3 regions of the Thermochromatium tepidum ATCC 43061 genome follow, and region 1 is predicted to be linked to each of the others. Evidence: predicted binding sites of a transcription regulator. Region 1 holds the regulator's gene; each other region holds the start of a gene.
What was found. Region 1 encodes FNR, which switches genes on or off when oxygen is low (the NO sensors DNR and NnrR bind a similar motif). Its sites were predicted from a motif close to TTGATNTANATCAA; they were not measured.
Positions count from the first base shown of each region.

Region 2: E6P07_RS00125 (hydrogenase expression/formation protein) is a predicted target of FNR. The motif match lies at 2,334-2,347, and genes of this name have one in related genera.
Region 3: E6P07_RS11905 (nitrous oxide-stimulated promoter family protein) is a predicted target of FNR. The motif match lies at 2,523-2,536, and genes of this name have one in related genera.

Region 1 is NZ_CP039268.1:2,676,242-2,680,623, forward strand. Features, by position in the region: gene pyrG (CTP synthase) at 1-982, opposite strand, end outside; gene fnr (fumarate/nitrate reduction transcriptional regulator Fnr) at 1,248-2,015, shown strand; gene dnaQ (DNA polymerase III subunit epsilon) at 2,016-2,738, opposite strand; gene rnhA (ribonuclease HI) at 2,740-3,180, opposite strand; gene E6P07_RS12420 (class I SAM-dependent methyltransferase) at 3,173-3,934, opposite strand; gene E6P07_RS12425 (transglycosylase SLT domain-containing protein) at 4,117-4,382, shown strand, end outside.
Region 2 is NZ_CP039268.1:23,005-27,386, forward strand. Features, by position in the region: gene glnD ([protein-PII] uridylyltransferase) at 1-1,798, shown strand, start outside; gene E6P07_RS00120 (hypothetical protein) at 1,767-2,294, shown strand; gene E6P07_RS00125 (hydrogenase expression/formation protein) at 2,406-2,870, shown strand; gene E6P07_RS00130 (hydrogenase small subunit) at 2,889-3,992, shown strand; gene E6P07_RS00135 (hypothetical protein) at 3,989-4,382, shown strand, end outside.
Region 3 is NZ_CP039268.1:2,568,956-2,573,337, forward strand. Features, by position in the region: gene E6P07_RS11890 (Crp/Fnr family transcriptional regulator) at 1-406, shown strand, start outside; gene E6P07_RS11895 (YgaP family membrane protein) at 535-720, shown strand; gene E6P07_RS11900 (SLAC1 anion channel family protein) at 770-1,882, shown strand; gene E6P07_RS11905 (nitrous oxide-stimulated promoter family protein) at 2,101-2,448, opposite strand; gene E6P07_RS11910 (FeoA family protein) at 2,683-3,009, shown strand; gene E6P07_RS11915 (FeoA family protein) at 3,006-3,239, shown strand; gene feoB (Fe(2+) transporter permease subunit FeoB) at 3,239-4,382, shown strand, end outside.

The sequences.
Region 1 (4,382 bases):
CGACATAGACGATCTCGACCCGGATCTTGGTGTGCACGCCGGCGTGCGCCAGCGCCTCTGAGAGCGACTTGTAGGCCTCGGTCAGGTTCATGTACTTGCCCACCATGCCGATGCGCACCGACTGCTCGGGATGGTCGAAGCCGTCCAGCACCCGATCCCACTCCGAGAGATCGGCCTCGGGCACCTCGAGCCGGAACTGACGCACCACCAGGTCATCGAGGCCCTGGGCATGGAGCAGCCGCGGGATGCGGTAGATGTTGTCGGCGTCGATGGCCGAGATGACCGCCTTCTCCGAGACATTGGTAAAGAGCGCGATCTTGCGCCGCTCTTCGTCCGGCAGCAGCTTCTCGGCGCGGCACAGCAGGATGTCGGGCTGGATGCCGATCGAACGCAGTTCCTTGACCGAGTGCTGGGTCGGCTTGGTCTTGATCTCGCCGGCGGCGCGGAGGTAGGGCACCAGGGTTAGATGCATGAACAATGAGTTCTCCGGTCCCTCCTCGACCCGCATCTGACGGATCGCCTCCAGGAATGGCAGCGACTCGATGTCGCCCACGGTGCCACCGATCTCGACCATGGCGATGTCGGCACCCTCGGCGCCGCGGCGGATGCTGGCCTTGATCTCGTCGGTGATGTGCGGGATGACCTGCACCGTGCGGCCCAGATAGTCGCCGCGACGCTCCTTGCGGATCACGCTCTCGTAGATCTGACCGGTGGTGAAGTTGTTGTTACGCCCCATCCGGGTACGCAGGAAGCGCTCATAATGGCCCAGGTCCAGGTCGGTCTCGGCCCCGTCGTCGGTGACATAGACCTCGCCGTGCTGGAAGGGGCTCATGGTGCCCGGATCGACGTTGATGTAGGGATCGAGCTTGATCATGGTGACGCGCAGACCGCGCGCCTCGAGCAACGCCGCCAGCGAGGCCGAGGCAATGCCCTTACCCAGCGATGACACCACACCGCCGGTGATGAAGATGAACTTTGTCATAGTGAACGGGGGTCGAGGGGGGTCGAGTAAGCCCGAGGGTCGCGACTCGGATGGCGAGACAAGCTACCAAAATCGCTGCATTGGCTCAATGCGATTCAGCTTCGAGCTTTTGGCCTGGTTTGGCTGGAAACGCGAGGCTGGCGGCCTGATATCGGCACTTGAGTTTGAGAAGGGATCGGGTTAATAACACCGGATCATTGATCCAGATCAAAAACAAAACCCTATCGCCTGCAGCGGGCCAGGCCAAGGAGCGAGGGTAGAAACCTTGAATCAAAACACCGTGATCTCGATCGAATCCATCCGTGTCGCTTGTCGCCAGTGCACACTCTCCTCGCTCTGCCTACCCATGGGTCTGACACCCGAAGACGTCGAGCGGCTCGATGACATCGTCAAGCGCTCCCGTCCGCTGCATCGTGGCGACCTGTTGTTTCGCGAGGGCGACCACTTCCGTTCTCTGTACGTCGTCAAGACCGGCTCGCTCAAGACCTTTACCCCCGGCAGCGAGGGCGGCGAACAGGTGCTTGGTTTCCACCTGCCCGGCGAGCTCCTGGGGCTGGACGCCATCGACAAGGGCCAGCATGCCTGCTCGGCCCGTGCGCTCGAGACCTCGGCCATCTGTGAACTCCCCTTCGCGCGGCTGGAGGAGCTGACCGCGATCATCCCAAGCCTCCAGCACCAGATGTACCGCTTGCTCAGCAAGGAGATCGGCCAGGATACCGACCTGTTGCGCCTGCTCGGCAAGAAGAATGCCGAGGAGCGCTTGGCCGCCTTTCTGCTCAGCTTCTCGCAACGCCTGCACAGGCGTGGACTCTCGGCCACGGACTTCCATCTCAGCATGTCCAGACATGAGATCGGCAGCTATCTGGGGCTCGCCGTCGAGACCGTCAGCCGGCTCTTCACCCGCTTCCAGGACGAGGGTCTGGTGCGTGTCGAACGCAAGCATATCGAGCTGCTCGACCTCCGGGGATTGGAAGAGATCAGCGATGGTGCCGGCGCCGGGCGACGTCAACCGCAGCGCCGGCAGCAGACCTGATTATCCGAGCGCACCGAGCCAGACACAGCTGCCGCTCGCCTTTTGAATCTCCTTAAGCCGGGTCTGATGCGCCTCCAGCTCGCTCGGTGTCGCACGGACCACCCGCAGGCGCGGTCGCTCGACGTCAACGCGGCCTCGATACACCCCTCGCTTGTCATCGCCGATCCGCTCGCCACCCTCACCGTCGAGATACAACGCAACCTGCCCACCGGTCATCGCCAGATAGACGTCGGCCAGGATCTGGGCGTCGAGCAACGCACCGTGCAGGGTGCGGTGCGAGTTGTCGATCCCATAGCGTTTGCAGAGTGCATCAAGCCCATTGCGCTGGCCTGGATGGAGCCGACGCGCGAGCGTCAGGGTGTCGGTTAGGGTGCAGAGATCGGCGATCTGTGGGGCCTCACTGCCACGCCACAGGCTGAATTCGTAATCGAGGAAGCCGACATCGAAGGCGGCGTTGTGGATGATGAGCTCAGCCCCGCGCAGATATTCGATCAGCCGCTCGGCGATGTCGGCAAAACGCGGTTTGTCAGCCAGGAGGGCATTGCTGATGCCGTGCACGGTCTCGGCCTCGGCGTCGATCTGACGCTCGGGGTTGATGTATTCATGAAAGTTATGGCCGCTCGGGCGCCGGTCGATCAGTTCGACGCCGCCGATCTCGATGATCCGGTGACCCTCGCGTGGATCAAGACCCGTGGTTTCGGTATCCAGAACGATCTGACGCATTTCAGTATCCTCCCGTTGGAACACCCAGATTGGCGAGCCGGTCGGCGCGCTCGTTCTCGGGGTGCCCGGTGTGGCCCTTGACCCAGCGCCAGCTTACCTCGTGCTGGGCGAGCGCCTGGTCTAGACGCTCCCAGAGATCGCGATTCTTGACCGGACGGCGATCGGCAGTGCGCCAGCCATTACGCTTCCAGTGCGACAGCCACTCGGTGACCCCGCGCTTGACATAGGTTGAGTCCGTGGTAATGCGGATCCGGGCCGGATACCTGAGCGCCTCCAGCGCCATGATCACGGCCATCAGCTCCATTCGGTTGTTGGTGGTCTGGGGCTCGCCACCCAGTAGCTCCTTCTCGACCCCACCCCAGCGCAGCAACACGCCCCAGCCGCCGGGGCCGGGATTGCCCTTGCAGGCGCCGTCGGTGAAGGCCTCGACCCAATCAGGCATGCCCAGTCCCTCGAGTCGTGGGGCGGATGGCGCCGCCCGGCAGCAAGGCGCAACGACTGGTGCGATAGGGCTTGATCGGGGTTAGTGGCGCGACCCGCTTGACGGCGCGAATGGCATAGAGACCGCCAAATAGCGGCCAGAACCGGCGTCCGAGTGACTCGACGAAGCGACAGATCGCCCCGGCTGGAGTAACAAAGGGGACACAGAATAGGGCCCGCTCGCGCGTCTCGATCTCGAACCCATGCTCGGTCAGCCAGCGCTCGACCTGGATCGACGAACGCCAGCGTCCATTCCAGGGCCGTCGCCGACGGCTCGGCCACCAGAGACGTCCCAGCGCCCACAGACTCAGCGGATCAAACCCAAGAAGGATCAAGCGCCCCTCGGGGATGAGCACGCGCTCGACCTCGGCGAGGATCACACGCGGGCGATCCGAATACTCCAGGACATGCGCTAGGAGAACGACATCGATGCTGTCAGAGGCCAGGGGCAGGGCGCTCGGCTCACCGACGAGGCTCCATCCCTGTGCGGCCTCGGTCGGAGCCGTGCTGGGCAGCAATACGCGATGCCTGATCCGGCTCGTCGCCAAGGCCTCACTGAAATGCTCGCTCGCACCGATCTGTACCAGATAGTAGCCGAAGGTATTGGACAACAGACGTCGTAGACAGTCGTCCTCATACCTGGCTACCGCAGCACCGAGCGCCGTGCGATACCACGCCTGCAAGGGATCGGACTGGTCTGGTGGATCTCTGGTCATGCCTTTGGTCTCATCGGGACGACCATGGTAACCGCGATCATCGCCGCTTGTCCCGACCCCCCAAATCTCTACCAAGCGGATGTTCGTTGTGGAATTCAGAGCGGCCTTTGCGTATGATAACCATACAATTTTAATAATATTTCGCTTAATCAATAAGTTACGTTAATTTAGTCGGGGTTCCCATGCCAAAAGCCAAACCTCTGGGGCCGATGGCCTGCGCCTTATCGGCCCTCACCCTGCCCTTTTTCACTGGTTGCGCGGGTCAAGGCGACCTCGCCAAGCTGGATGGTTCCAGCGACCTGTATGCCGATGTGGTCTCGGCGCGTGAATATGGTTATGTCAGACCCGCCCGTGATGTCAGGCTGAGGGCCCGTTCGCAAGTCTTGGAGGGCGGACGGATCGGCCCAGGAGGGGATCTTTGGCAGCGCGTGCGCGCCGGGATGCGGCT
Region 2 (4,382 bases), 310 kb from region 1:
TCAGTTCGGTTTCAGCGACGGCGAGAACAATCTGGCCGTCGAGCAGTTCATGCAGCAGTACTACCGCACCGTCCAGGAGCTCAACCAGCTCAATGAGATGCTGTTGCAGCTCTTCGGCGAGGCGATCCGGCTGCACGACGATCTCGGCCCGCCGGTGCCGATCAACAAGCGTTTCCAGTCACGTTGCGGCTATCTGGAGGTCACCTCGCCGAGCGTGTTTCAGCGCACCCCGATCGCCTTGCTGGAGGTCTTTCACATCCTCCAGACCCATCCCGAGCTGCAAGGGGTACGCGCGAGCACCATCCGCCTGATCCGCGAGAACCGCCATCGCATCGACGACGCCTTTCGGGCCGATCTCCGGGCACGGAGTCTGTTCATGGAGATCCTGCGCGAGCCCTCCGGGCTCACCCATGCCCTGCGCCGCATGAGTCGTTACGGGGTGTTACCGGCCTATATCCCGGCCTTCGCCAACATCGTCGGGCGGATGCAGTACGACCTATTGCATGTCTATACGGTCGATGAGCACACCCTGATGCTGATCCGCAATCTGCGCCGTTTCGTCATCCCCGAGTACGATGAAGAGCTGCCGCTCTGTAGTGCCCTGGCACGGCGCATCCCCAAATTGGAACTGCTCTATCTGGCTGGACTCTTTCATGACATCGCCAAGGGCCGGAGCGGCGATCACTCGCTCCTGGGCGCGCGCGAGGCCTGGGACTTCTGTCGGCACCATGGTCTGAGCGACTTCGACAGTCGCTTGGTGTCCTGGCTGGTCGAGCACCATCTGGTGATGTCCATGACCGCCCAGCGCAAGGACATCAGCGATCCGGAGGTCATCCAGTCCTTCGCCGCCCTGATCGGCGATCAGACCCGGCTCGATTATCTCTATCTACTGACCGTGGCCGATGCACGGGCCACCAATCCGGGACGCTGGAACAGCTGGCTCGATGCCCTGCTGCGCGAGCTCTACTACAGCGCCAGGCGCGCCCTGCTGCGTGGACTCGACAACCCCCAGGCCCAGGACGAGCTCATCGCCCAAAAGCAGGCCGAGAGTCTGCGGCTAGTGGCGCGCCATGGTATCAAAGCGGACGCCTGTCAGGCACTTTGGCAGCGTTTCAACCACGACTTTTTTATTTACAATTCACCCGACGAGATCGCTTGGCAGACCAGACGCATTTTGGAGGCCGGCGCTGTGGACCGGCCAGTGGTCGACATCCGCCCGATCACAGCGCGCGGTGGCAGCGAGATCTTCATCTACTCGCGCAATCGCGACAATCTGTTCGCCCGTACCACGGCCGCACTCGATCAGATGGGTCTGAGCGTCATGGATGCGCGTGTCATGACCACCAGCGATGGCATGGTGGTCAACAGCTATCAGGTGCTCGATCAGGGCGGCACCCTGCTCAACAATCCCGCCCGACTCAGCGAGGTGCGCGAGCAGCTCGCCGCGCGTCTCACTGAGCCGAGTCAGGCCCGGATTCAGGTCACGCGCACGCCTTCGCGCCGGCACCGACATTTTCCGATCGAGACGCGGGTCTGTTTTTCCGTCGACGAGCCCAACCAGCGTACCATCATGCGTCTGACGACCCTCGACCGTCCGGGGCTGCTGGCCGAGGTCGGGGCCGTATTCGAGCAGTGCGGTATCCGGCTGCAGAACGCCAAGATCGCCACCGTCGGCGCCGAGGTCGACGATGTCTTCTTCATCACCACCGCCGAGGAGACGCCCATCACCTGCGAACAGGTGCTGTCCTGCCTGAGGCGCGAGATCCATGATCGACTCGAAGCGTCCCATTCCGTTTGAAGCGATGCGGCTCGGAGGCGGTCGCGCTTCGGCAGCGGTCTGTCTGCTGTGCGGCGGACTGCTGCTGGGTGTCGAAAGCGCATTCGCTGAGCCGGCGGCCCGGGGGCCTAATCCGGCGTTGACAGGCGAGATTCAACCCAATCAGGTATCATCCTGGCTCGACGAGGTGCGCGCCCAGCGTGAGGCCTGGGAGGCGCGACGGTCGGCGGTACGTGAGCAGCATGAACAACGCCACCGTCTCCTTCATCCGCGTGGGGCCATACAGCAAGAGAACTGGGAAGAGGATCTGCGCCGCCGTCGCGCTGAGCGTCAGGAGCGCATCGATCAGGATCTCGAGGTCTTTCGTCGACTCGGACCTGAGGTCTGGGGACCGCTTCTTCCTTTCCCCGAGGATGGATCCGAGGTCTCCGGACGGTCAGAACCTCTGTTGCCGCCCGGGCCGCCACCCGTCTCACCGCCGGGCTGGGACAATCTCTGGTATTTTCGCGGTTACTAGACCATCGAGATATCACGACTCGATTAAATGCTAAAATACCTGCTCCAGGTCAAATCAAAAATCCCTGGACCGTCTTAGAATCCACTCCATCGACATCGAGATGGAGTGGTCATGTCCAGCCTGGAACCCAAGATCGATCCGCCCGCGCCGGGTGGTTCCTGCCCTGGAGCCACGCCCGAACACGGGCAGGTGCTCTCCATCTTGTACGAGGTCCGTCACGCGCTCGAACGTCTGCTCGCCAGCGGCGAGTCGACGTGCATCGACCTCCACTCCATGCCCTTTGGTCCGGGCGATCTGGAACGTCTGACCGCCGTGCTCGGTTCGGGCGAGGTCCAGGCGCGCGTCGAGGCGCTCGGCCCGACCCTGATCCAAGAAACCGCCATCCCCGGTGTCTGGCTGGTCGACTACCGCAGCCTGGAAGATCAGCGCCTGAGCTATCAGGTCGAGATCGCCGCCATCCCCGAGATCCTGCGTCCGCACCCGGAGGATCTCGCCGAGTCGCTCAGTGCGCTCAATGCACGACTCGCCGAGTCTGGCCTGGATACCACGCTGAACGCTTCGCCACCTTCGTCCTGACACCCGAGAGGAGGGACCATGCGCAAGAAACCCGATAAGACACTGGGCGAGAGCCTGCGCGATCATGGCCTGTCGCGTCGCGGATTTCTCAAGCTCTGTGCCACGACCGCCTCGCTGATGGCCCTGCCGCCAAGCATGGTACCGACCATCGCCGCTGCACTAGAGCAGGCACGCCGCCCCTCGGTCATCTGGCTGTCGTTTCAGGAATGCACCGGCTGTACCGAATCCCTGACCCGCGCCCATGCACCGACGCTCGAAGACCTGATCCTTGATTTTATCTCGCTGGATTATCACCACACGCTCCAGGCCGCGTCCGGTGATGCCGCCGAGGAAGCACGCATCCAGGCGATGGAAGAGAACAAGGGCCAGTATCTGGTGATCGTCGACGGTTCCATCCCAGGTCCTAAATCCAATCCGGGCTTCTCGACCATCGCAGGTCACAGTAATTACGACATCCTGATGGAAACGGTCGAGCATGCCGTCGCCGTGATCGCGGTCGGTACCTGTGCCGCCTTCGGTGGTCTGCCCCAGGCACGGCCCAACCCGACCGGTGCCCTGTCGGTCAGGGAGCTGGTTCGGGACAAGCCGGTCATCAATGTCCCCGGCTGTCCGCCGATCCCCATGGTCATCACCGGCGTGATTGCGCACTATCTGGTCTTCGGTCAGCTGCCCGAGCTGGACGGCTATGGCCGGCCGCTCGCCTTCTACGGCCAGTCGATCCATGACCGCTGCTCTCGCCGGCCCTTTTACGACAAAGGACTCTTTGCCGAGGGCTTCGATGATGAAGGGGCCAAACAGGGCTGGTGTCTGTATCGGCTCGGCTGCAAGGGACCGACCACCTACAACGCCTGTGCCACCATGAAATGGAACGACGGCACCAGTTGGCCGGTCGAATCCGGGCATCCCTGTCTGGGCTGCTCCGAGCCGAGGTTTTGGGATGCCGGAGGTTTCTATGAACCGGTGTCTGTGCCGCTCACGCTCGGACCCACGACACTCTTGCAGGCGGGGGCGGCCGGGGCCGTCGTCGGCGGTGGACTCGCAGCCCTCTCCCGCAAGAAGGGCAGGGACGCCGCGGCCACGCGCCAACCCGTCACCGTCGCCGAACTGGAGCAAAAGCTATGAGCGGTTCGATGGAATTCCTGCTGTGGACCAAGGGTCCAGTCTTCGATATCGCGCTGGCGATCTTCGCCATCGGTCTCATGGTACGTCTGGTCGAGATCTTCATGCTCGGACGCGCGCCCAACTATGCCGAGCCGCGCGCCCATGAATGGCCGGCTGGACTGCGTACCATGCTCACCCGGAGCGTCGCCGATCCGGGCACCTTCAGGCGCGCACCCTTCAATGTGGTGGTCGGCTGGGTCTGGCACATCGGCTTCCTGACCGCGCTCCTGTTCTTCGTGCCCCATGTCGAGCTGATCCGGGGCGTGCTCGGGTTCGCTTGGCCGGGGCTGCCCACGCCGCTGGTCGACTTCGCCACCGCCATCACCCTCCTGGCCCTGATCGCGACCCTGG
Region 3 (4,382 bases), 110 kb from region 1:
CGCGCGTCCCTTTCCGGCGTTTGCGGTCTGCGAGACCGAGGTCGAGGCCGTGGTCGTGCAGCCAGCGAGCGTGCGCCTCTGGCTGGGGAACTGCGAGCCCTGGCGCGAATATCTGTTCGGTCTCATCGCCAGCCGGCTGGTCGAGGTCTTCGGTGTGCTCGATGCCGTGCTGTTCCAGCGGCTCGACCAGCGTCTGATCGAGCATCTGCTGCGCCAGGCCGAGCACCTGGGCTCGGATGCGATCCAGGCGACCCATCAGATGCTGGCCGCCGAGCTGGGATCCTCGCGCGAAGTGATCAGCCGGTTGCTCAAGGGGTTGGAGGAACAGGGTCTGCTGCGGGCGCGGCGCGGCTGGATCGAGCTGCTCGATCGGGATGCGCTGCGACGCCGCGCACTGGACGAGTGACGCCGGAAACGACGCCGGCGTCAGTGTGACAAAGTCACCGACAGGGTCGGCGCCGACCCGTAGAGTGCGTTTCACAGTCAACGTCCAAGCGGCCTCCCGCCGCCCGCACTCGAACGGAGATCCTTAGTATGACCCAGAACCTCGGTACACTCGATCGCACCATCCGTGTCCTCATCGGCCTGGCCCTGGCCTTCTGGGCACTGAACACCCAGAACTGGCTGCTCGGCGCCCTGGCCCTGATCCCACTCGGCACCGCCCTGATCGGCTGGTGTCCGCTCTACCTGCCCCTGAAGCTCTCGACCAAGCGGGCCTAATTTATTCGTACACCCGCCCCACCCGGGACGGGTGTAATTCGGAGTCATCATGGAGAACATGTCTCACACTGAAACTCGGCTCGCCAATTTCCCCATCTCCTTCTTTTCGATGATCATGGGGCTGTCGGGTCTGACCATCGGCTGGGAGAAGGTCCAGGTGCTCCTTGGCCTGGATCTTGGACTCACGCCCTGGCTGCTGGGCACGACGGCCAGTCTCTTCGCTCTGCTCGTACTCATCTATCTGCTCAAGCTGTTACTGCATCGTGCATCTGTGGTGCGCGAGCTGCGCCATCCGGTCAAGATCAATTTCTTCCCGACCCTCTCGATGAGCCTGCTGTTGCTGGCCATCGCCTTTCTCCCAGTCTCGGCATCCGTCAGCGCCCCGCTATGGATGATCGGCAGCGGGCTGCATCTGCTGTTTACGCTCTATATCGTCAGCGTCTGGATCCATCACGAGCACTTCCAGATCCACCATATGAATCCGGCCTGGTTCATCCCAGCGGTCGGCAATGTCTTGGTACCCATCGCCGGTGTGCCCTTGGGCTATGGCGATCTGTCCTGGTTCTTCTTCAGCATCGGCATCCTGTTCTGGCTGATCCTGCTGGTGATCGTCTTCAACCGGGTACTCTTCCATCATCCGCTCGAAGCGCACCTGATGCCGACCCTCTTCATCCTGATCGCCCCGCCGGCCGTCGGCTTCATCGCCTATCTGAAGCTGGTCGGCGAGATCGACAGCTTCGGGCGCATCCTCTATTTCGCCGGACTCTTTTTGACGCTCCTGCTCTTTACCCAGATCCCGCGCTTCTTGGGGCTGCGTTTCTTTCTGTCTTGGTGGGCCTATTCCTTCCCCCTCGCCGCGATCGGGATCGCGAGCCTGACCCTGTTCGACAAGACCAAGCAGGCGTTCTATCTCCAACTCGGGACCGGATTGGTCGCGCTGCTGAGCGGGGTCGTGGTGGTTCTGTTGGTGCAGACAGCCATAGCGATCTGGCGCCGGGCGATCTGTGTCGCCGACCACGGACCGGCGCCGGCGGCACAACCGACGCATCCACCGCGCCTCTTCATCCCCTGGCTGATCGTCTTCGCCTTGCTGCTCGCCTTCGCCGCCGGGGTATGGTTGGCGATGTCTTTCGCACCGCCCTTGACATCCTCATTGGACTGAAGACCGGGGATTCCTAAGGCGCTCAGGGGTGGCTTAATACCGCCCCTGAGTCGATTCGGTGGGTTTTGGGGCCGAGCACTCCATGACAGTGCGTCTCTCCACAGGTGTGACTTCCAGCCTGCCCCGCCGTCGGCCGCCTTGGGTCTCGGCGGCAGAGACATTGCGCCCCAAACGACAAGGCGTGTCGCGCACAGGGTCAAGTCGATGTAAGACAGAGTTCACTCCGTACCCTTGTGTCGCAAGAGCCTGGGCACGGGTCGCCAGGTGTCGATCAGATGCCACAGGCTCAGGATCGGATGGGGTAAGATCATCCGCGGTCCGGCATAACGCATCACGGCCCGCACCCGCTCGCGCTGGATCGCCGAGTAGCAGTGCACCTCGCAACGGTTGCAGGCCGGTTTTTTCTCCTGGAAGGGACAGCGATCCAGCCGGCGCCGGGCGTAGTCGAGCAGTCTGGCGCAGTCCTCGCACAACTCCCGTCGTCCGCCGTGATGGTCTCGACAATAGATCGCCAGCATGGCGGCGATGGTCTTCTGCTCGCGTTCGAGTCGTTGTCCGGATGGCATCGAGATTCCTCGTATTGTGTCTTTGGCCACCGATGATCAAAGAACGAGTCTTGGTTGATTCACGACGACCAGCCTTGATCGAGGTCAAGCCACGCACGTTGCTTCAGCACTCATGCTCATCTCCCCGACCTTGTCGCACATACCCGATCTCGATGGCAAATGAGAAGTCATTGCATTCATGAGGGAGCTCACCTAGAATAAGAATTATTCTTGTTATTTCTTGAGGCATTGAACATGGATCTTGCGCCCTCACTGCATCCGGGCGATCTCAGCGATCCCCTCGACCCGGCAACTCGGGTTGATCATCGCGAGAACCAACCAGCCGTAACCAACAGCTTCCCGCTGGTGCTGGCCAGAGAGGGCCAGCGGGTGCGCATCCGGACCCTGCACGGCGGCAAGGGTCTGGCCAGGCGTCTGACCGAACTGGGCCTGAATCCGGGCACCGAGGTGCGCGTCGTAGCGCGTCAGGGCGGCGCTCTAGTCCTCGCGCGCGGTGAGACCCGCCTGGCGCTCGGGGGTGGGATGGCGGTCAAGATCCTGGTGGAGGCAGTCGAGGCATGAACGCGACCCTCAAGGACTTCAAGGCCGGTGACCAGGGGCGCGTACTCGGGTTTCGTGCCGCCGGCGGAGCCTATCGACACAAGCTCTTGGCGATGGGATTGACGCCTGGTGTCGCCCTGGAGGTGATCCGGGTCGCCCCCTTGGGTGATCCGGTCGAGATCCGGGTGCGTGGCACCGCGGTCAGTCTGCGCCGCGATGAGGCGGCGGTGCTCGAAGTGGAGCGCATCTGATGACTCAGCCCCTCTCAAAACCGCACTACTGCATCGGTGTCGTCGGCAACCCCAACTGCGGCAAGACCACGCTTTTCAATGCCCTGACCGGCGCGCGCCAGCAGGTCGGCAACTGGCCGGGGGTCACGGTCGAGCGCAAGACTGGAGGCTATCGCTTCGGCGCGGCCGAGTTCAGCCTGGTCGATCTACCCGGCACCTATTCGCTCGACGTCTCCGACCCCGCGGTCGCGCTCGACGAGCGCATCGCGCGCGACTTCGTCTATGCCCGCGAGGCCGATGTCATCCTCAACATACTCGATGCCTCCAGCCTGGAGCGCCATCTCTATCTGACCACCCAGCTGATCGAGATGGGCCGCCCGCTGGTGCTGGCGCTCAACATGATGGACATGGCCGAGTCACGCGGGCTCCGGATCGATGTCGCCGCGCTCTCCAAACGGCTCGGCTGTCCGGTAGTACCCCTGGTGGCGTCTAAAGGCCAGGGGGTGGCACAACTCAAACAGGTCCTGCTCGAACAGGCCCAGCATGCCAGCGTGCCCTCGGTCCAGATCCCGTTCGGGCCCAGGCTAGAGGCGGCGATCAGCGCGCTCGAACCGCGTCTGCGTCCGATCGCCGAGGCACAGGGTGATTCCGTGCGCTGGCTGGCGGCACGGTTGCTGGAAGGCGACGATCTGGCGCTCCGGCTGGCCGGCCCGGTGGTGGGCCGGGACGAGGTCCGCGCCCTACTCGGCGATCTGGCCGACGACGTCGATATCCTGTTCGCCGACGCGCGCTATGGCTTTGCGCACGCCCTCACCCAGGCGACGGTGAAGACATCCGGCCAAGCGTCGCGCTCGCTCTCCGACCGGGTCGACCGGATTGTGCTCAATCGAGTGTTTGGCATCCCGATCTTTCTTGCCGTGATGTATCTGATGTTCATGTTCACCATCAACATCGGCGGGGCCTTCATCGATTTCTTTGATCTCGCTGCCAGGGCCCTCTTTGTCGAGGGTGCGTCCGAGCTTTTGGGTCGGATCGGTACGCCCGAGTGGCTAATCATCGTCATCGCCAAGGGGCTCGGGGGCGGGGTGCAGGTGGTTTCGACCTTCATCCCCATCATTGCCTTTCTGTATCTGTTCATGTCGGTGCTGGAGGACTCGGGCTATA